Regions from separate parts of the Exiguobacterium sp. s56 genome, predicted to be linked through region 1. Evidence: a T-box and tRNA genes for the amino acid it is inferred to sense, from the RefSeq annotation. Region 1 holds a T-box; the other holds one or more tRNA genes.
The links. The T-box of region 1 lies ahead of KNP71_RS00235 (valine--tRNA ligase). A T-box ahead of a tRNA ligase gene usually reads a tRNA of that ligase, here a tRNA-Val.

Region 1 (10,536 bases):
AGAATGACGTTCGGTGTCGAGACTTTTTGTGGATACTCTTTCACGTTAATCAAGACAGGCATCGTCTGTCCGATATAATCCTTTAATTTCGCAACGACCGAAACGTTGCTCGTACTCCCATGCTCGGCTTGTACGGTAGCAGACGTGTTTTGACTTGAGAGAATTTTCAAGGCGGACGAATCAGCGTTCCATTTTACAGCAAGCGGATTGGCAAGAGCTTGTTTATCTTCCACCAATTGTTCCAATGTCAATAAAGTCTGTTGCTTAACCAATGTTCCTGCTTCATTTTTGTACACCCAAAGTTCTTGATCATTTGTAGTTAATGATAAATCCGGTAGTTTTACGACAACCTTCATATCATTTGATTTAACTTTTTGACCGTTCGCGTATTCATAAACGGCTTTCACAGTCGCCTCACCGGCATCCAACGCTTTTAACGTAACGCTTTGATTCGTTGAATTCGTTTGATTTACGAAACTGGACTTATCAATTTCCCATGTGAGTTTCGCATTTGGTGGAATCGCCGCTTTCACAGTCGCTAAGTTAGCTTCTACCGTTTTTGAATTCCCCAAATAAATCGTCGTTTCACTTGGAACGTTGATTTTCAGTTCTTCTACCGTCACCGTCGTTTTTGTGAAGCCACTCCCAGCATCAGTGAACGAACGATTATGTTTTTGCGCACCGCTCCCATTCCCAGAATGGTCAGCTTCCAACGAATAGGCATACCGTCCGTTTTCGAACGTATAACTACCCGGTTTTTCTGCAATCAATTTGACGGTGATGAGGTCAGAGAATGCTGCATTCTTATAATCATTACAAGATTCAAGTCCGGAGTTTTTCTTTCCACAGAGTACATTGATTGTTCCCGTTAAGAGACGTGTTTTAGGATCAAAATTTAAATTGTGAGCTGTTGAAGGAGTTACGACTGCAGATAATCCTTCTGGAATTGTCTCTTCAATTGTCACAGCCCATTCTACATACTTGTAAGAATTGATGTTCGGACCGTTTGTAAAATCAAGAATGTTATTCAATGACAAGTCATATGTCAAATCAAAACTGTCTCCTATGAGCACAGCTTCTGGTGTAACTGTTCGAATTGTCTCATCTTTAATATCCGTTTGAAAAACAATGCCCTGTTTGTTTCCATTACCGTTACCATTATTGCCGTTATTGTTCCCATTTCCTCTTCCGTTCCCGTTATTCGCAAACGTTGATGTATACGCGAACAACAATAAGACCATCCCTATTACTATGAGGAACCCGTACTTGGATCTTAGCTGCCTCTTCATCGTTGTGCCTCCAGTCGGTTTGTCATCACACTTCTTCAGTTAATTCATACCCCTTTTTCTTCCTGTTCACAAGCGGTTTTTTTCAAACTTTGGAAATAGGTTCTGACTTCACTGATAAAGTAGAGAGACCCGGTCACGACGAGCGTCTCGGATTTCGGTGCTTCGAACCACGCAGCCAACCAATCCTGCCAGTCCACGTAACGAGCACCATCCGCAATCAGACTGTCTTTCGTCCGGGCACGCGGAAAATCGAACGTCGTCTCATAGACGCCCGCCACTTTCTGGAGCGACGCGACCATCGCTTCCCGGTCCTTATCGGCAAGAATGGCGGCAAGGACGGTCACGTCACGCTCAAGTTTCAGCTGTTCGACGAGTGCGGCGACGCCTTCGGCATTATGCGCCCCATCGAGTACGATACGAGGCTGTCTTGAGACGAGCTCATAGCGTCCCGGATGTTGCGCCGATTCGAGTCCCGCTTGAATCGTCTCTGTTCTCCAGCCGAGATGGCGCGCGACGGCGACAGCACACGCTCCGTTATACGCTTGATGGTGTCCGGTCAATCCGAGTGTCACCGGAGGCATCCCATCATACGTGACGACCGTGTCGGCCCCATCCTCTACGGATGAGACGAGCGGCGTGACGTCGTGAATCGACGCGTCCATCGTCTCACCTTGTTGTTCGAGCAACTCAATCAATCGCTTCTCCGTCAAGCTATGGAACATCGGGACACCCGACTTCATGATACCGAACTTCTCGAGCGCGATTTCTTCAAGCGTGTCACCGAGGATGCCTTGATGGTCATGCCCGATCGACGTCACGATTGTCGCGAGCGGCTTCTGTAACACGTTCGTCGAGTCGAGACGTCCTCCGAGCCCGACTTCCCAAATGACGAGGTCAGGCTGTTGCTCATGGAAATAGAGCCACGCCATGACCGTCAGCAGTTCGAACTCCGTCAACGTCTCTGGTGACGAGTTCGCACAGTCACGGACTCTATTGGCGATGCGGATGAGGTCCTCTTCTCGAATCGGTTCCCCGTTCAACATGATCCGTTCCTCGAACTGGATGATGTATGGCGAGATGAACGTCCCGACGTTCAAGCCCTGTTTCGTCGCCATGGCCCGCAAGAAAGCGACCGTCGACCCTTTCCCGTTCGTCCCCGCCACGTGAATCGACGGCAATTCCTTGATTTGTAGCGCGTTCAGCATCCACTCGATTCGTTTCAGGCCCGGCTTAATCCCGAACCGCAGCTGCCCGTTCAGCCATTTTAATACGTCTAGTCTCGTCTCCATCTTCCATCACTCCTGTTTTCACACTTCCCTCTCATCTTACCAAAATTCGCGAAGCGCTATGCAAGGAATCGGCTGTGCTATACTCGAGGCGAAGAAGGGGGAATCACCATGACAACTAATTGGAACTTCGAGGCGACCTACCTCGATCTCCGTGACATCTTTTACGACCGGGGACCGGTCCATCCGGTCGATAAGCCCGAGCTCGTCCTTTGGAACGAAGCGCTCGCCGAGACACTCGGACTCGACGCCGAAGCACGTCAAGACGTCGCACTCTTTGCCGGTAATCGCCAGACGGAGACGTCGTTCTCACAAGCGTATGCCGGCCACCAGTTCGGCCATTTCACAATGCTCGGTGACGGACGAGCACTCGTGCTCGGGGAACATGTCGCCCCGAACGGAAAGCGTGTCGATGTTCAATTGAAAGGCTCAGGTCCGACCGAGTATTCGCGTGGAGGCGATGGACGGGCCGCCGTTGGACCGATGGTGCGCGAGTTCCTCATCAGTGAGGCGATGCACGCCCTCGGCATCCCGACGAACCGGGCGCTCGCCGTCGTCACGACCGGTGAGCCGATCATGCGCCAAGGACCGAAGCATGGTGCCATCTTGACGCGCGTCGCGGCAAGCCATTTGCGCGTCGGTACGTTCCAATATGCCGCTGCGGCCGGATCGATTGATGACGTCATCGCTCTCGCCGACTATGCGATTCAGCGCCACGACCCTGATCTTGAAGGACAGCCGAATCGCTATGAACAGTTCCTCGGCCGCGTCATCACCCGCCAAGCGAAGCTCATCGCGGATTGGCAACTCGTCGGATTCATCCACGGCGTCATGAACACGGATAACACGTTCATCAGCGGTGAAGGTCTTGATTACGGACCATGTGCATTCATGGATACGTATCACCCGAACACCGTCTTCAGCTCCATCGACCGCGAGGGACGCTACGCCTATGCGAATCAGCCGTATATCGGGTCGTGGAACTTGGCCCGCCTCGCCGAGACGCTGTTGCCGCTCCTCGCTGACACGCAAGAAACCGCCGTCGATATCGCCAATAAACTGTTGAACGACTACACGGAAACGTATAAAGAAGCATACTTTACTGGCCTCGCCCATAAAATCGGGCTCTACGTCCGAAAAGATGGCGACGATGAACTGACAGACGAGTTGCTCCGACTCATGATGGAGTCTGAGGCTGACTTCACGAACACGTTCCGCGCGCTCACACTCGGCGACACAAATTCGCTTGCCTTTGCTAAGCAAGATGATGGCAAGGCGTGGCTGTCCGCTTGGCAAAAACGCCTCGGAGAGCAAGGTCTTCCTGATGAGGACGTCATCCGGCTCATGCGTCAGCATAACCCGGCCGTCATTCCGCGCAACCATCATGTCGAGGCCGCCCTCATGGTAGCCGAACGTGGTGACTTCGGTCCGACGCATGCACTGCTCGACGTATTGCGGAAGCCTTACGATTATGAAGCTGATTTCGGACGTTATATCTCATCAGGACCACCACGGACGTATCCGTATCAGACGTTTTGTGGCACGTGAACCATTCTGCTTCGGCAGGATGGTTTTTTTTGGAACCTTTTTCATTTTCGAGCGTAAAGTAGATAACATCACTTTTAGGAGGTTCAACATGCTTCTACTCACTTCACTCATTGCGTTAGGGTTTGCCTGCTTGATGTCAATCGAGCTATTGCAAGGACCATTCATAGATGACTGGGCCTGGCTAATGCCTGCCTTTTTCTTTGCTGTTTCCTTTTCCACCTTGATGAGACATTTGAATAACCTTGAATGGAATGAATCGAAATGAAGATGACTATCTTGCTCATGGCAATCATCGTCTTATCCACGTCCTATCTCGTCTACAGTTTTTATCTGTCATTTACGGGTCAGCCGATTCAGCCGCAAGTAACTGGACTCGCAATCGGCGTCCTGCTCACGTCCTCGTATTTCGTGACAACCGGTCGTCTTCCGTTTTGGACAGAACCGGAGGAAGAAGACGTATGAAGGTTCTTTATTCCGTCTTGGTAGGATTCGGAAGCATCCTTTATGTCGTCTATGCCATGCACCTATTCCGCATTGGTTATCCTCAACCGCTCCTCTTGCATGTTTTGTTTGCCGCCACTGTATTTGGCATAATCTACATCGAACGCAAACGAAACCCCGAACATCGATGACGATGCTCGGGGTTGTTCTTTTCTATAGACTCATAGTCCGAAATGAATCATGTCCTTCTTGTCTACTTGGGCTTGTGTGATTTTGGAAATAAGTCGATTCAGTTGTTCCGACTCATGCGTGTACATCATCGCTTTGACGACTTGATAGAACAGCGCCAGTGACTCATATGGAATGAGCGTGATCCCGCATTCGTCTAATCCGAATCCAGGACGGTCATAGGAGTGGAAATACGTGCGCATCTCGTTCAGCTCCTCGATAAACTCATCCACCCACTCCCCATCCACCGAGACACAATCGAAGTGTTCAGGTGTATACGTATCATATGATGATTGACGATTTGTTGAATCCAATACACCGAATTCGTGCGTGTATGGCATGACCATCCCTCCCTGTAAAAATATGTACACTTTAAATACCTTCATCGACTTAACCAAGTTTCGACCTACGTTCCTAACACGCATTCTCAATGAGAGTCTATGTAACGAATGGCAATGTATAATTATTTTCTTAGTCCGTTAAATCCCAAAATGAACCAAGTCTTTGCCTTCGCGTTCGGCTTGAATGATGAGACTCGCCAAATCGCTCAACTCTTCTGAACGATGGAATACACGTGACTGCGTGACGATGTCATAAAACATCGATAACGATTCGTTTGGGATGAGGGTAGTTCCGTAATAATCCAGCCCGAGATCAGGACGATGATACGAATGAAAATAGGTCCGCATAATCGAGCACGCTTCCATAAGCTCTTGGATAAAATCATCATCAACCTCAGTGTAGCCATTATAATCTGGATTACGTGTAGGTGCTTTCAATGTTCGTTCCCATAAATCAAATTCGTGCACTGGCAAATTAGAACTCATCCTTTCGCCTGCTTCAATTTATTCTTTAATTGGAAAATCCACCGACCACGCCTCCGGTAGCGAGTCCGAAAGGTCGAGCAACACCTCTTCCGACACATTGCCCGTCACGACGATGAGCTTGCCCTGGTCTACGTAAAACAAGCCGTTCCCTTCCGGTTGATTCAAGCGATACCGCTCATTCGAAACGTCACGCCGTTCAATCAATTCTCCGTCAGCCACACTGAAAGCATCGGTCACTAAAATCGTGATGCATTGCGTCTCATCATACAACGTCCACATCTCCACCGGCCGCTCGAGCTGACTCATCTCGAAGTTGTCGACAAACAGCTCTTCTTCAGGCAAGTCCAACCCGTGTCGGACTTTTTCGGCCGCCTCGGGAATCGTAAAGTTTTGAATCCCGTGCAACCCCCACTCCTCGTCCCGTGAATAGTTGAATACGCCGAACGAATCGTCGCGGTTTGGTAACTTAATGGCAATGAGCCCGAGATCATCGATGACGGTTTCATAGATTACACCGTCTCTCGCTGGTCGCTCGGACGTACCATCTGTATATTGAAGTGTGTATTGGGCCGTGACCGCATCAACTAGTCGAACGGTCCCTTTTGGCACGTCCTCAATCATCGAGCCGAACACTTCTTTGTCCGTCGTTACGGGAATATCCTTGGAAGACGTCTCTTCTGCACTTTCATTAATTGTCACTCCTGATTCCGTCGGTTCGATCGGTTCAGCTCGTTCCGCCACACACCCACTCAGTCCCATAACTGCCAAACTTAACATCATTCCGATTCGTCTCATGTCACACCACCTTTATATCGTCTCCTCTCCTAAATTCCACCAAACGACAAAAAAACCTTCTTCGGAGAACAAGTCTCCAAAGAAGGTTGATTCATTATTTACGCAACTCTTCCAAACGGGCGCGGACTGCGTCACGTTTGTCGAGGTAGTCTTTCTCTTTCGCCTTCTCTTCGTCGATGACGTGAGCCGGTGCCTTGCCAGTGAAGCCTGGGTTGCCGAGTTTCTTCTGAACGCGCTCGACTTCCTTCTCGTACTTCGCCACTTCTTTTTCAAGACGGGCGATTTCTTCCTCAAAGTTGATGAGGTCAGCGAGTGGGATGAACAGTTCCGCACCCGTCATGATGGCTGACATCGACTTATCAGGAGCCGTCAAGCCACGTCCGATTTCGAGCTCGGTCGCGTTCGTGAACTTGCCGATTGTCGTTTCGTTCGCGCTCAAGTAATCTTGTGTCGCCTCATCCGACGTCGAGATGAAGAGCTGAATCGGTTTCGACATTGGGGCGTTCACTTCCGAACGGATGTTACGGACCGAACGGATGACGTTCATGACCGCTTCGAACGCTGGTACCGAGTCCGCGAAGTGGAGCTCGTCGCGGCGTGTCGGGTAGCTCGCACGGACAATCGAGTCGCCTTCGTGCGGCAAGTGCTGCCAGATTTCCTCTGTGAGGAACGGCATGAACGGATGCATGAGACGCATGATTGAGTCGAGCGTGTACGCGAGCACTGAACGCGTCGTCGCTTTCGCAGCCTCGTCCTCACCGTAGAGCGTGAGTTTCGCCATCTCGATGTACCAGTTACAGAACTCTTCCCAGATGAAGTTGTACAAGTAACGGCCGGCTTCGCCGAACTCATACTTGTCGACGAGACGTGTCACTTGGTCGATTGTGTCGTTCAAGCGAGTGAGAATCCACTTGTCAGCGAGCGTCTTCTCACCTGACAAATCGATCTCCTCATACTTCATGCCGTCCATGTTCATAAGGGCGAAACGGCTCGCGTTCCAAATCTTGTTCGCGAAGTTCCATGTCGATTCGATTTTCTCCCAATAGAAACGAAGGTCGTTCCCTGGTGTCGATCCCGTAAGGAGGAACCAGCGGAGCGAGTCCGCGCCGTATTGGTCGATGACTTCCATCGGGTCGACGCCGTTACCGAGCGACTTCGACATCTTGCGGCCTTCCGAGTCGCGGATGAGACCGTGGATGAGCACGTCGTTGAACGGCTGCTTCCCAGTGAACTCGAGCGATTGGAAAATCATGCGAGATACCCAGAAGAAGATGATGTCGTAACCCGTGACGAGCGCGCTCGTCGGGAAGTAACGTTTGAAGTCTGCCGAGTCCGTATCCGGCCAGCCCATCGTCGAGAACGGCCAAAGCGCTGACGAGAACCATGTGTCGAGCACGTCTTCATCTTGATGCCAGTTCTCACTGTCCGCCGGTGCTTCTTTACCTACATAAATCTCACCTGTCTCATTGTGGTACCAAGCCGGGATGCGGTGACCCCACCAGAGTTGGCGGCTGATACACCAATCACGGATGTTCTCCATCCAACGGAGGTATGTGCCTTCGAACCGCTCTGGGACGAAGTTGACTTTCGTATCGTCATGTCCTTGCGCTTCGAGCGCTGCTTTCGCGAGCGGCTCCATGTCGACGAACCACTGTTTCGAAAGATAAGGCTCGATGACTGCGCCTGAACGTTCCGAGTGACCGACCGAGTGCGTGTGTGGCTCAATCTTGACGAGCGTGCCGTCTGCTTCTAGGTCTTTGACGAGTTGCTTGCGGCATTCGAAACGGTCGAGCCCTTCGTACTTGCCAGCATTCTCGTTCATCTTGCCGCCTTCGTCCATGACGAGGATGCGCGGGAGCTCGTGGCGGTTCCCGATCTCGAAGTCGTTCGGGTCGTGCGCCGGTGTGATCTTGACGCAACCTGTACCGAACTCCATGTCGACGTAGTCGTCAGCCACGATCGGAATCTCGCGGTTCATGACCGGAAGCATGATCGTCTTGCCGACGAGGTGCGCGTAACGCTCATCTTTCGGGTTAACGGCAACGGCCGTATCGCCGAGCATCGTCTCCGGACGCGTCGTCGCGATCTCGATGTGGCCTGAGCCATCAGCGAGCGGGTATTTCATGTGATAGAACGCGCCTTCGACTTCTTGGTAGATGACTTCGATATCCGAAACGGCCGTCTTTTGCGCCGGGTCCCAGTTGACGATATATTCGCCGCGGTAAATCAAGCCTTTCTCATAGAGGCGGACGAACACTTCCTGGACCGCTTTCGAGAGTCCTTCGTCGAGCGTGAAGCGCTCACGTGAGTAGTCGAGACCGAGGCCAAGTTTTGACCATTGGGCACGGATCGTATCGGCGTACTCGTCTTTCCATTCCCACGTCTTCTCGAGGAACTTCTCGCGTCCGAGGTCATAGCGCATAATGCCGTCCTCACGGAGCTTCTGTTCGACTTTCGCTTGTGTCGCGATCCCGGCGTGGTCCATCCCTGGGAGCCAGAGGACGTCATAGCCTTGCATGCGCTTGAGGCGCGTCAGCAAATCTTGGAGCGTCGTGTCCCACGCGTGTCCGAGGTGAAGTTTCCCTGTTACGTTCGGTGGCGGGATGACAATCGTGTACGGCTGTTTTGAATCGTCCTCGTCTGCTTTGAATACGTCGTTCTCTAACCAGTAGTCATACCATTTCGCTTCCGTCGCACTTGGATCGTACTTCGTCGGCATGGTGATTTCGTTTGTCTCGTTGGCCATATGCCCAACCTCCTCTAATAATGTGGACAAAAAAACGGCTACTCTCGTCCTTAACGCTAAGGACGAAAGAAGCCGTATCTTCCGCGGTACCACCTTAGTTCGCCACATGTGGCGCCCTCAAAATCGAATAACGGTCGATGGACCGGACCTTCCTACTTCGTTCAAAAGGTCAGCTCCGAGGCGACTTCCGCACCATCCCTCGCGGCCTCACACCAAGCGGCCGCGTCTCTGAAAAAGGATGTTGATTGCGTACTATTCCTCATCGTAGCTTTTGTTCGTATCTGTTAAACAATTGTAGCGACAGAAGCTGTTTCCGTCAAGATTACAATGAAAACTCTTGTTGCAGCTCTTTGAACGTCGCGTCGACCGCTGCGAGCGTCAAGTCGATATCTTCGTCCGTGTGAACGGTCGAGAGGAACAATCCTTCGAACTGTGACGGTGGCAAGAACACGCCGCGCGCCGCCATCTTCTGATAGTAAGCGCGGAACAAGTCGAGGTTCGCCGTCTTCGCCTTCTCGAAGTTCGTCACTTTCTCATTCGTGAAGAAGAATCCGAACATCGAGCCGGCCCGGTTCGTGTCGTGCGGGATGTTATACTTCTCGGCCGCTTTCGTATAGCCTTCAGCGAGACGGTCCGCTTTGCGTTCGAACTCGGCGTAGTGCTCAGGCTTGAGTTGCGATAACGTCGTGTAGCCGGCGATCATCGCGAGTGGGTTACCCGAGAGCGTCCCTGCCTGGTAAATCGGTCCTTGTGGCGCGATTTGTTCCATAATCTCGCGTTTCCCGCCATAGGCACCGACCGGAAGGCCGCCGCCGATGACTTTCCCGAGGCACGTCAAGTCCGGCGTCACGCCGAAGTAGCCTTGGGCACAGTTATAGCCGACCCGGAATCCGGTCATGACCTCGTCAAAGATGAGGAGCGAGCCGTATTGTTCCGTGATCTCGCGGAGTCCTTCGAGGAAGCCAGGTTGCGGTGGCACGAAGCCCATGTTACCGGCCGCCGGTTCGACGATGACACCAGCGATATCGTCGCCGAACTTCTCGAAGGCGATGCGGAGAGCATCCAAATCGTTATATGGCACCGTGAGCGTCTGGCTCGCCAAGTCTTTCGGTACGCCCGGCGAGTCCGGGAGACCGAGCGTCGCGACGCCCGAACCGGCCTTGATGAGGAGCGAGTCGCCATGACCGTGGTAGCAGCCTTCGAACTTCAAAATTTTCGTCTTGCCCGTGTAGCCGCGTGCGAGGCGGAGAGCCGCCATCGTCGCTTCCGTACCCGAGTTGACCATGCGCACCATCTCGATCGATGGGACGCGCTCGATGACGAGCTCGGCCATTTTCGTTTCGAGCTCGGTCGGTGTCCCGAACGTCCAGCCTTTT
Region 2 (10,536 bases), on a different contig from region 1:
CGGATTCGGCCACCCATATGTTCTCGTAGCTCAAGCGGTTGCCAGGCTGACCAATCCACATCGCGAGTCGATCGAGCACGTGCTCTTGATCGGATGTGCCGGTCAATGAATAGGCGATTTCATGAATCGCCGTATAGACGAGCGGTGCAATCTGCAACTGATCGTCCGGTGTCGCTTTTCGAATATTCATCATTATCGCCTCCACTCAACAGTCTAGCATAAAGCTGTCCACAAAGGGTTTGTCAGTTCGTGAAGTGTGGGATGATAGAAACAAAAGGGAGGAATGCATGATGAAAGCAATTTTGACTGGTATGAACGGGACCGTCGCCCCCGTCGTCGCCGAGACGTTAACGCGGCATGGCATCGAGCCCGTGGCCTGGGACCGAACGAAAGTATCGACCACAGATGAGGCCGAGATGCGACGTTTCATCGAATCGGTGCGTCCGAACTACTTTCTTCATATCGGGATGGGTGCCGTCGAATGGGCCGACACGCTAGCTCGGCTATGCGGAGAATATAAGATTCCATTTCTCTTCACGAGCACCGTCTCGGTGTTCTCTGACAACGTGACAGGGCCAATCACACCGGACATGCCTCCTGACGCGACCGATGAATACGGGGCTTATAAGCGGGCCTGCGAAGAGACGATTGCCCGGACCAATCCTGGTGCCCAAATCGTACGGCTCGGTTGGCAAATCGGGCATCGTGCCGGTTCGAATAACATGATGGATTATTTCGAGAACGAGATGAAACGACATGGCGTCATCGTCGCGAGCGCTCACTGGTACCCGTCTTGCTCGTTTTTGGAAGACACGGCCGATGCCTTGTTCGAGATTTTGACGAAGCGAGGGCCCGGGCTGTACCAATTGAACGGCAATTCGAGTCACTCTCTGTATGACATCGCGATGGCGCTCAAAGAGTCACATGATACGTCGTGGCAAATCGAACAGACTGATGAACCGAAACGTGATAATCGAATGGTCGATACGAATATCACGATTCAACCGATTACAAAACGGCTAGCGTTACACACGAAATGAGTCGCCCGCGGGCGACTCATTTATTCGTTCTTTTGAATTTGATTCAGCACGAAACGGCTCTTCGGTAAACTCGGCAAGTCGACAAAGCTATAACTGAGGTCTTGCGGCGGCACCTCGTAACGGTAACGTGTTAGGAACACGTCGATCGTCTCGCGCATGATTGCAATCGTCACGTGCTCCCCCGCACAGCGGTGTCCGAAATCGACATCCCCGCCGCCTTGCGGAATGAACGTGAACGGACTTTCCGTCCAGTCTTTGAACCGATCGGGGTTGAATGTATCCGGTTCCGTCCACAAGGAAGGGTCATGATTCGTCCCATATAAATCGAGCAAGACGAGCGTCCCTTCTTCGAACGTAAATCCGTTCCACTCGAAATCTTGCTTGACCCTCGCAGCGGTCACGGGGAAAAATGGATAAAAGCGTCTCACTTCTTGGACGAACCATGTCGGTTCGGTCTCACCACGCGCCAATCGGTCCCGCGCTTCCGGAAATTGGTGGAGCGCCAATACAGTGAACAACACATAAATCGAGACAGCCACGGTCGGGCGCAATATATTGATTACTTCGACAGCAACGACGTCGGCCGGAAGCAGATGACCCGCTTCATCCCGATGCCAAGAAAATTCGTATAACGCCGTTTGTTCGTTTGGGAGAAGCCGGTTCGTCCGCACTTCTTCGACCATGCCACGCACCCACGCCTCGGCCGAGGAGCGGGCCGCTCGCCCCCGAACATGTTTTGGTCCGAGGGCAGTCCCAGATTCAAATAACAATTTCATCTCGTCCGTCCGACGCGCTACTTCGCTTTCATGGAGCGGGACCCCGGCCCATTCACAGACGGCCCGCATGAGAACTTCTTGCGCCGTGTCATAGAGCACCGTCTCGTCAGCTGCCGCGTCGAGCGCCCGTTCCCACTCCCGGCTGACCAGCTTCGTTAACCGCTTGATATTTTGTGGGAACATGAGCGCCATGAACATCTGTTTGCGATGTGTATGGGCCGAGCCGTCTAACGTCTGCACACCATCCTCACCGAATAGTGTTTTCAGCAACCGTTTCGGTGCCGCATCTTTGCGCACGAACTTGTCCGCGTCATAAAACAAGGCTGCCGCCTCGCCGCCTCCGAGACAGATGACGCGTTCGCCGAGCAAGCGTGTTTCAAACAGAGTGGATTGAAAGCTCTTCCGACGGTTCGGGACGTATAAATATCCTTCCCGTAGGAACGCCAGGCTATGATCGAGCCCTTCTTCTTTTGGAATCAGTCGTGTCATCATGATCATCCTCTCCAGTTTTGCTATAAAGGATGTTCCCCTGTTGCTAGCGAACAAACCTATAGGGAAAGGAGGAAATGAAATGCTATCTTTCATCTTGACGTTCCGGCGCATGTTCCGCGGGATTTGGCGTGGCTTGAAGGATGCGGAGTTTCAAGTCTTGTTCAGTCTCGCCTTCCTGACCATCCTCTCCGGGACACTGTTCTACTCACGCTTCGAAGACATGCGTTGGCTCGATGCCCTGTATTTCAGTATCGTCACACTCACGACAATCGGCTATGGGGATTTTGTCCCGACGACCGATATCGGCAAAGTGTTCACGATCGGCTATGTCATCACGGGTGTCGGCATCATGGTCGGTTTCATCACGAAAGTGTTCGACCATCTTCAACAAGCACGGCTCGAAGAGGTTCGCAAACGCAATACGCCACCGTCCCCGTAAGGATGGTGGCGTATTGGTTTAAGAAGCTTTTCGATTTCGATTTTCGAGTTCGAGCTGTTGATTGAATCGCTTCGTTTCAGCAATGACGACACCCGACAAGAACAGTAAGCCAATCAAGTTCGGGATGGCCATCAAACCGTTGAACACGTCCGAGAGCGCCCAAACCAAGTTGAGGTTCGTCGTCATCGCACCGAGACCGGCAACGAGAACGAACGCAATCCGATAAGGAAGAATCGATTTTTGACCGAACAAGTAATGAATCGACCGTTCCCCGTAGTATGACCACCCGAGCACCGTCGAGTAGGCGAACATGACCAGTCCAATCGTCACGATATAACCGCCGGCCGGTCCAAGGAATTGCTCGAACGTCGCCGTCGTCAATTCGACCCCCTCGAGGCCCGAACCGATTTGACCGCCCATGACGAGCGTGATTCCCGTGACAGAACAGACGATGAGCGTATCGAGAAACACTTGCGTCATCGAGACGAGCGCCTGACGTCCCGGCATATCCGTTTTAGCAGCCGCTGCGGCAATCGGCGCCGAACCGAGACCTGCCTCGTTCGAGAAGACGCCGCGCGCCACACCGTAACGAATGGCGGCCCCGATGGCTCCGCCACCGATTGCTTCGGCACTGAACGTGCTGCTGAAGATGAGGGCGATGGCATCCGGAATGAGCGTGTAGTTCATCACCATAATCAACAATCCGCTGCCGAGATAAAAGACGATCATGACTGGTACGAAGTAACTGACGACGCGACCGATTGATTTGACACCGCCCAAGATGACCGCGCCTGTGAAAATCATAATCAAGATACCAGAGACATACAACGGCACGTCAAAGGTCGTCTTGAGCGCCATCGCGACCGAGTTCGTCTGCACCCCGTTCCCAATCCCAAATGCCGCGAGCGAGGCGAATCCTGCGAATGCGACGGCGAGCCAACGTTGCTTCAAGCCACGTTCTAAGTAATACATCGGCCCCCCGGCCATTTGTCCGCGTTCATCGGTCACCCGATATTTAACGGCGAGCACGGCTTCGGCGTATTTCGTCGCCATACCGAAAAATCCGGATACCCACATCCAGACGATCGCCCCCGGTCCACCGAGCACGACCGCGGTCGCAACCCCGACGATATTCCCCGTACCGACGGTTGCTGCGAGCGCCGTCATGAGCGCTTGGAAGTGACTGATATCCCCTTTCGATGTTTTGTCTTGATTTTTAGAAAACGCGAGCTTCAATGCGTACGGCAACTTCGTGACTTGAAGTCCCCCGAGCCGTACCGTCAAGTAGATGCCTGTCCCCACAAGCAAAATCAATAACGGTGGTCCCCACACAAAGTTCGAAATCGTACCGATGAGTTCACTGAACGATTGACTCATATTGAATTCCCCTTCCCCTTATGTAATCGTACACCTCTATTTTTTCAGAATACTTAGAAGATTGTCAAAAGTATTGTAATAAAACAACGATTTGATTTTTAAGCTGTATCTAAAACAGCGAGCCGCCGATTAGACGTCTCGCTGAGAAGGGGGTTTTTCACGTTGTAAAGGGGCGCGCCAATCAAATTCATCCGGCACGTAGTCGAGTCCGCCCGAATGGAACGGTTGGCACCGCATTAAGCGGCGAGTCGTCAAATACCCACCTTTAAGGGCACCATGCTTTTCAATCGCCTCGATTCCATAGTGCGAACACGTCGGATAAAAACGGCAAGTCGGCGGTTTCAACGGCGAGATGAACCGTTGATACCCTTGAATCCCCCGCACTAACACTCGTTTCACTCTCATCGCCTCCAGTTTGATTACTGCCATAATAGCTTGCCCGGGCCAGCTTGTCATCTATGGCGCATGCGACAATCAAATGACAAACCGCTCATCTTTTTTTCCTTTGTTTTACAATTTGAGCACGATGGGCGCTATTTGTTGCGTCATTTGTTATGATAAGCAACATGTATATATACGACCGAATCTATATGAAGAGGTGACGAGAATGAATATTTTAATGGTAGGTGCAGGATCGATGAGTGAGTCACTCGTACGCGGATGGCTTGCCTCTGGTGTGTCGCCTGAACAAATCACGATGACGAACCGGAGTGACCGGACCCGTTTGACAGCGTTACAGGCCGAGCTCGGCGTGCAAATCGTCGACGAGGAAGATGTCAACGCGTATGACATCGTCGTCCTCGCGATGCAACCGGACGGGGTCATTCCTTACGTGCAATCTAAAACGTGGAGCACACCGCTCCTCGTCTCCGTAGCAGCTCATATCGAACCGAGCGAGATTGAAGAGGCGTCAGGTCTCCCTGCCGTCTGCGCGATGCCGAATACCCCAGTCGCTTATCGGAGCGGGATGACCGGACTCTGGTTCGGCCCAGAGACCGATGATACGGTCCGTGAGACCGCGACGGCGCTGTTTGAACGCGTCGGACGGACGGCCGTGACGGATGCGAAGAAGATGTCCGCCTTCATGGCTGCCGCCGGATGCAGCCCCGCTTTCTTTTATGAAATCGTCGGTTCGATGACGCCCGTCTTGACCGATGCCGGTTTCGATGAAGCGACGGCGCGCCAAATCGTCGCCCAGGCGATGAAAGGATCGGCTGAACTGTTGCTTCACGAGACACGGCCGACGAACGACTTGATTGCGGACGTGGCCGCGCCAGACGGTCCGACCGACCGCGGTGTCGGTGTGCTCCGCTCGCGCGATTTAGCAGACGTCATGGCTTCTGCCCTTCGCGAAAGTGCGAGAGAAGAAGTCGAACAACCGAAGAATTGAAAAAATCCGAGAAACGCATCGCGTCTCTCGGATTTTTTTATTGGACGATATGTAAAATCGAGACGATGACCGCGACCATCAAGATTCCCGGCAATAAGTTCGCGACACGAATCCGCGTGATGCCGACCAAGTTCAACCCAATCGCGACAATCATGACACCACCGGTCGCCGTCATCTCTAAAATAAAGTCATCCATGAGCGACTCCGGGATGAACTTCATGATTTGAATGGCGAGCAAGGCGATTGCTCCTTGGTATAAGAGTACCGGGACGGCCGAGAACATGACCCCGATGCCGAGCGTCGAGCTGAGGACGAGTGCCGTGAAACCGTCAATCAATCCTTTCGTATAGAGGACGTCATGATCCCCGCGCAATCCGCTGTCGAGCGCGCCGATGACAGCCATCGCACCAATGACGAAGATGAGCGTCGCCGTGATGAAGCCTTCGGCGATACTTGACTTACTCTTGCCCCCGAGGCGGCGTTCCAATTGATAGCCGACCTCGTTCAACTTCTCATCGAGCTTCCACCATTCGCCGAGTGCAGCCCCGATGACGAGACTGCCGATGACGATTAAAAAGTTCTCACTTTTCATCCCCATTTGAACGCCAAGCAAGACGACGGCGAGACCGATGGCTGCGGTGACCGTCTCTTTCATTCGTTCGGGGATGCGGTGAAACAAGAGTCCAAGTAATGTGCCAATCACGATCAACGCCGCGTTGACGATTGTTCCGGTTAAGACCATCGTATAATTCCCCGTTTCTGTATGTATTGAGAGGAATATACCAACTGTTTATGTAGGCTGTCAATTGAAAGAAAAACAAAAAAAAAAGCCACTTCTCGCAAGAAGTGGCGTCGCGGAAACCCACGTTCCTATGGGTTTCGCATCGGGTTTGGCACCCAAGTGATTCTGACTGGGCTCGAACCAGCGACCTCTACCCTGTCAAGGTAGCGCTCTCCCAGCTGAGCTACAGAATCAGGTCGTGTCCTCTCTTAAGGACACTATTAATATATCAAGAAACTAATGCCTTGGCAACTGTTTTTTAAAACTTTTTTTACTTTTTTTTAACGCGTCATTTCTTCCCGTTTCATATGGCGGCACAACCGTTCTAAATCACCGGCATATACCGAGACGAGCATGCCTTGATATTCGGTATCCCGATCCCAATGCAGTCCGTTCGCTTTCGCGACCCGTTGCGATGGGACGTTATCCGGATGAATCAAGGAAATGATCTCTTTCTCACCTTCTTCGAACGCATGACGCATGAGACGAGCCGCTGCCTCGCGTCCGTAGCCCATATGCCAATGCTTCGGCGCCAACCAATATCCGACTTCAAGTTCAATCGTGCCGTCGAGTTCATGGAGCAACGTGCCGGCATGACCGATTGGCTCGTCATTTTCATGCGACATCAATTTGAGCAACCCGGTTTGACGACCCGTCTGATAGCGGGCCAACTGGCGCTCGAACCATTCGATCGTCTGTTCATCCGTATATGGCTTTCCATCCGGGCTAATGAAACGCATCACGCGCGGATCTTGGAGTAGCGATTTCACGAAATAAAAATCAGCAATCGTGTAAGGTTCGAGTCGTAGACGCTCGGATTGCAGTTTGATATGACTCATCGTCCCCGCCCCTTTCGTTCACAGTCTGAACTATTTAATTCCCGTTTTTATTCGAAGCTAATCCTGATCACGCGACAACTTTTAATCCGATGACACTCCCGATAATAAGCAATAAGAAGAAGATACGCCACCGGTCCCGCGATTCGTTCAAATACAGCATGCCGAGCACGACGCCGCCGGCCGCCCCAATCCCGACCCAAATCGAATATGCCAGCCCGAGCGGGAGCGTCTCGAGAGAGCGCGACAACAAATAAAAACTTAAGGCAAACGTTCCGACGGACAAGATCGACCATTTAACAATCTGATAGCCTTTCGATTTTCCCATCCAAAAGACCGCCATCATCTCGGCAAGACCCGCGCCAATCAAAAATACCCAACTCATGCCGATTCTCCTCCTGTCACTTGTTTCAGTCCAATCACACCGATGAGGAGCGTCGCGATAAAGACGAGCTTCATGCCGGTCAGCGCCTCATCGAACAAGACTGCACCGACGATGACCGTTCCGACGGCCCCGATGCCGGTGAACACTGCATAACCGGTCCCGGCCGGTAACGTCCGGAACGACATCGCCAACAATCCAAAGCTCACAACTAATAAGAGAACGGTCACGGTGCTCGGACCGAGCACCGTGAAGCCGTTCGACAGTTTCATCGTCGTGGCCCAGACGATTTCAAGCAGGCCGGCGAGAATAAGCCAAACCCAGGCCATTTGATCTTGTTTCATGTCCATCCGACTCCTTTCTTATAGATTGTGAATGCGGCCTGTTGCCGCTTGACGCGATTCGTCTCGAGCGTGAAGAGTGAGATGAGCGCGCCGTCGAGAAAACAATAGTAGGCATCGTAAACGTCCTCGAGCGACTGTTCGGGTAACGCCCCTTGCTCCATCGCCAATCGAAACTGTTCTTTCTCAAACGCTTGCAAGTCCGTCTCGACCGACCCGAGCGTCGTCTCGATGAACAATCGCAATTCAGGAGGCGGGACGAGCAACATCCGCTTCGTCAGCATCCATGTCTCCTCTTCTTCAAAGAAGCGAATCAACGTCTCGACGATGGCCTCGATCCGTTCGAGCGGTGCCGCGCCCTCAGTGGCGTCCCGCGCTTCTCGCCAGACGCGATCGTAACGATCTGCCATGTCCTCGACGACTTGTTTGAACAATTGCTCTTTTCCTTCGATATGTGCGTATAGCGACGCTTTCTTAATGCCAACATCCTCGGCGAGTGCCGCTAATGATAGTCCTTCATACCCTTCAAGCGCAAAGCGCCGCCGTGCCGCCAGCTCGATTCGTTGTTTCGTATTCATCCGTCATCGACCCCTTTCTTCATTATCACCTTACCTAACGAACGGTAGGTAGTCAAGTGTCGCGATTGCATTTCTCGTCCACACCCGGCAAACTAAAACCAGTTGACTGCGAAAGGAGCGCTTTATATGCTCGACCAATTCAGCTTCACCTTACCGACCGAGGCCATACGTGGCCGGAAGCGGATTGTCCGTGTCTATCGTCCCGACTTCGTGTCGGCTGACGAACGAATCCCGGTCCTCTATATGCACGACGGTCAAAACGTGTTCGACGGCAAGACCGCCACGATCGGCGAAGGTTGGTCAATCGACCGCCACATCGAGGACTTGCAATTGCCGCTCATGGTCGTCGCCATCGCGAGTGCCCCGGACTGGCTCGACCGCTACGATGAGTATTCGTTTTATGAGGATGAGATGCTATATCGCCGAATCGGGCCGGAACTCGCCAAGACACGGCCCACGCTCGGCGGGAGAGGTCGGGCTTACGCCGACTGGCTCATGAAAGAGTTGAAGCCGTGGATTGATGAACGCTACGCGACCGACCCGGACGACGTCGGCGTGATGGGCAGCTCGATGGGCGGGGTCATCTCGCTCTATATGATGACGGCCTATCCGTCCATCCGGCGCGTCGGCTCGCTCTCGACAGCCGCTTGGGCCAATCTCGACTCCCTCATTCGGGATGTGAAGCAGGCCGATGTGACGGCGCGTCTCTATATGGACATCGGGACGAACGAGACGAGCGGACCGATCACGCCCGAGGATTACCTCTATACGAACGCGAAACTCGTCGAGACGGTCGCGCGAACAGGGATCGCCTTCCGCTATGAAGTCGAGCCCGGTGCCGTCCATAATGAAATCGCGTGGCGGCGTCGGCTACCGAACGCCCTCGCCTTCCTCTATGAATTGACATAAAAAAGAGACGAATTCCACGAAGGGATTCGTCTCTTGCTTGATTAAATGACCCAGTTTCCGTCACGCATGATGGCTTCGCGTGAACCGTCTTCGAGTTCGCCGTCGATGTTCATCTCGGCCGAGCCGATCATGAAGTCGACGTGTGTCATCGAGTCGTTCGCACCGTTCTCGGCGAGCTCTTCAGCTGACATTTGCGGTCCGCCTTCGAGACATGTCGAGTAGGCGCGTCCGAGCGCCAAGTGGCATGATGCGTTCTCGTCGAACAACGTGTTATAGAAAAGGAGACCCGAGTTCGAGATTGGTGAGTCGTCCGGCACGAGCGCAACTTCTCCGATACGACGCGCCCCTTCATCGAGGTTCAACAACTCATCGAGTGCCTGTTGGCCTTGTTTCGCTTCCGCTTTCACGACTTTCCCGCCTTCGAACCAGAGCGTGAATCCATCGATCAAGTTGCCGCTATAGCTGAGCGGTTTCGTGCTCGAGACGTGTCCTTCGACCGAATCTTTATCGGCGAGCGTAAACACTTCTTCGGTCGGCATGTTGGCGATGAAATCGACACCGTCGATGTTCGGACCGCCGCCGCCAAGGAAGACGTGCTTCTTCGGCAAGCCGATCGTCAATTCCGTGCCCGGTGCTTTGTAATGGAGCTTCGTGTACTTCTTGTTCGTGAGTAACGTCGCGCGTTCACGGAGCGATGCGTCATGCGTATCCCACGCCGCGACGACATCCGGTTGGTCCATGCGCGTCGCTTCGAAAATCGCTTTCCAAAGGGCTGGTACGGCGTCTTCACGGTCTGGGAAGACTTTCTTCGCCCATGCTTCCGAAGCGCCAGCAACGATTGACCAGCTGACATTGTCGCTCATGACATATTTGCGCCATTTCGCGAGCGCCACGCCGGCAGCACGGTTCGAGTCCGCGATGCGTGACGACTCAACGCCGTTCAGTGCGTCCGGGTCGTCGCTGACGATTGATAGGAACGCCGTCTTCTCTTCGGCCAATTGCTCAAAGCGGGCCTTGAGCCATTCCGGGTATTCTTTGAAAGCATCCGCCGGGGCGTTGAAGTAACGGACTTTCGTCGTCTCTTCGTCGCTCCAGTTGACATATACTTGTTTCGCGCCAGCTGCGTAAGCTGCTTTCACGATTTGACGGACGAGCGGTGCTTGGCTAATATCAGCTCGGACTTCGAGCTGTTGGC

Region 2: it has a tRNA-Val gene. The T-box ahead of KNP71_RS00235 (valine--tRNA ligase) is inferred to sense a tRNA for this amino acid. The anticodon was not compared.

What each region holds. Positions count from the first base shown of each region.
Region 1 covers NZ_JACSLR010000001.1:42,760-53,295, reverse strand. The annotation lists gene KNP71_RS00275 (hypothetical protein) at 1-1,289, opposite strand, end outside; gene KNP71_RS00270 (bifunctional folylpolyglutamate synthase/dihydrofolate synthase) at 1,334-2,578, opposite strand; gene KNP71_RS00265 (protein adenylyltransferase SelO) at 2,687-4,123, shown strand; gene KNP71_RS00260 (hypothetical protein) at 4,212-4,388, shown strand; gene KNP71_RS00255 (hypothetical protein) at 4,385-4,585, shown strand; gene KNP71_RS00250 (hypothetical protein) at 4,786-5,133, opposite strand; gene KNP71_RS00245 (short-chain dehydrogenase) at 5,272-5,619, opposite strand; gene KNP71_RS00240 (hypothetical protein) at 5,638-6,414, opposite strand; gene KNP71_RS00235 (valine--tRNA ligase) at 6,509-9,160, opposite strand; T-box leader at 9,216-9,435, opposite strand; gene hemL (glutamate-1-semialdehyde 2,1-aminomutase) at 9,483-10,536, opposite strand, start outside.
Region 2 covers NZ_JACSLR010000013.1:18,064-28,599, forward strand. The annotation lists gene KNP71_RS12070 (GNAT family N-acetyltransferase) at 1-190, opposite strand, end outside; gene KNP71_RS12075 (sugar nucleotide-binding protein) at 288-1,040, shown strand; gene cypC (CYP152 family fatty-acid peroxygenase CypC) at 1,061-2,308, opposite strand; gene KNP71_RS12085 (potassium channel family protein) at 2,388-2,747, shown strand; gene KNP71_RS12090 (alanine/glycine:cation symporter family protein) at 2,766-4,124, opposite strand; gene yidD (membrane protein insertion efficiency factor YidD) at 4,254-4,529, opposite strand; gene KNP71_RS12100 (pyrroline-5-carboxylate reductase family protein) at 4,732-5,514, shown strand; gene KNP71_RS12105 (DUF554 domain-containing protein) at 5,552-6,256, opposite strand; tRNA gene KNP71_RS12110 (tRNA-Val) at 6,417-6,489, opposite strand; gene KNP71_RS12115 (GNAT family N-acetyltransferase) at 6,577-7,134, opposite strand; gene KNP71_RS12120 (DMT family transporter) at 7,202-7,516, opposite strand; gene KNP71_RS12125 (DMT family transporter) at 7,513-7,842, opposite strand; gene KNP71_RS12130 (TetR/AcrR family transcriptional regulator) at 7,854-8,432, opposite strand; gene KNP71_RS12135 (alpha/beta hydrolase) at 8,559-9,341, shown strand; gene KNP71_RS12140 (aminopeptidase) at 9,383-10,536, opposite strand, start outside.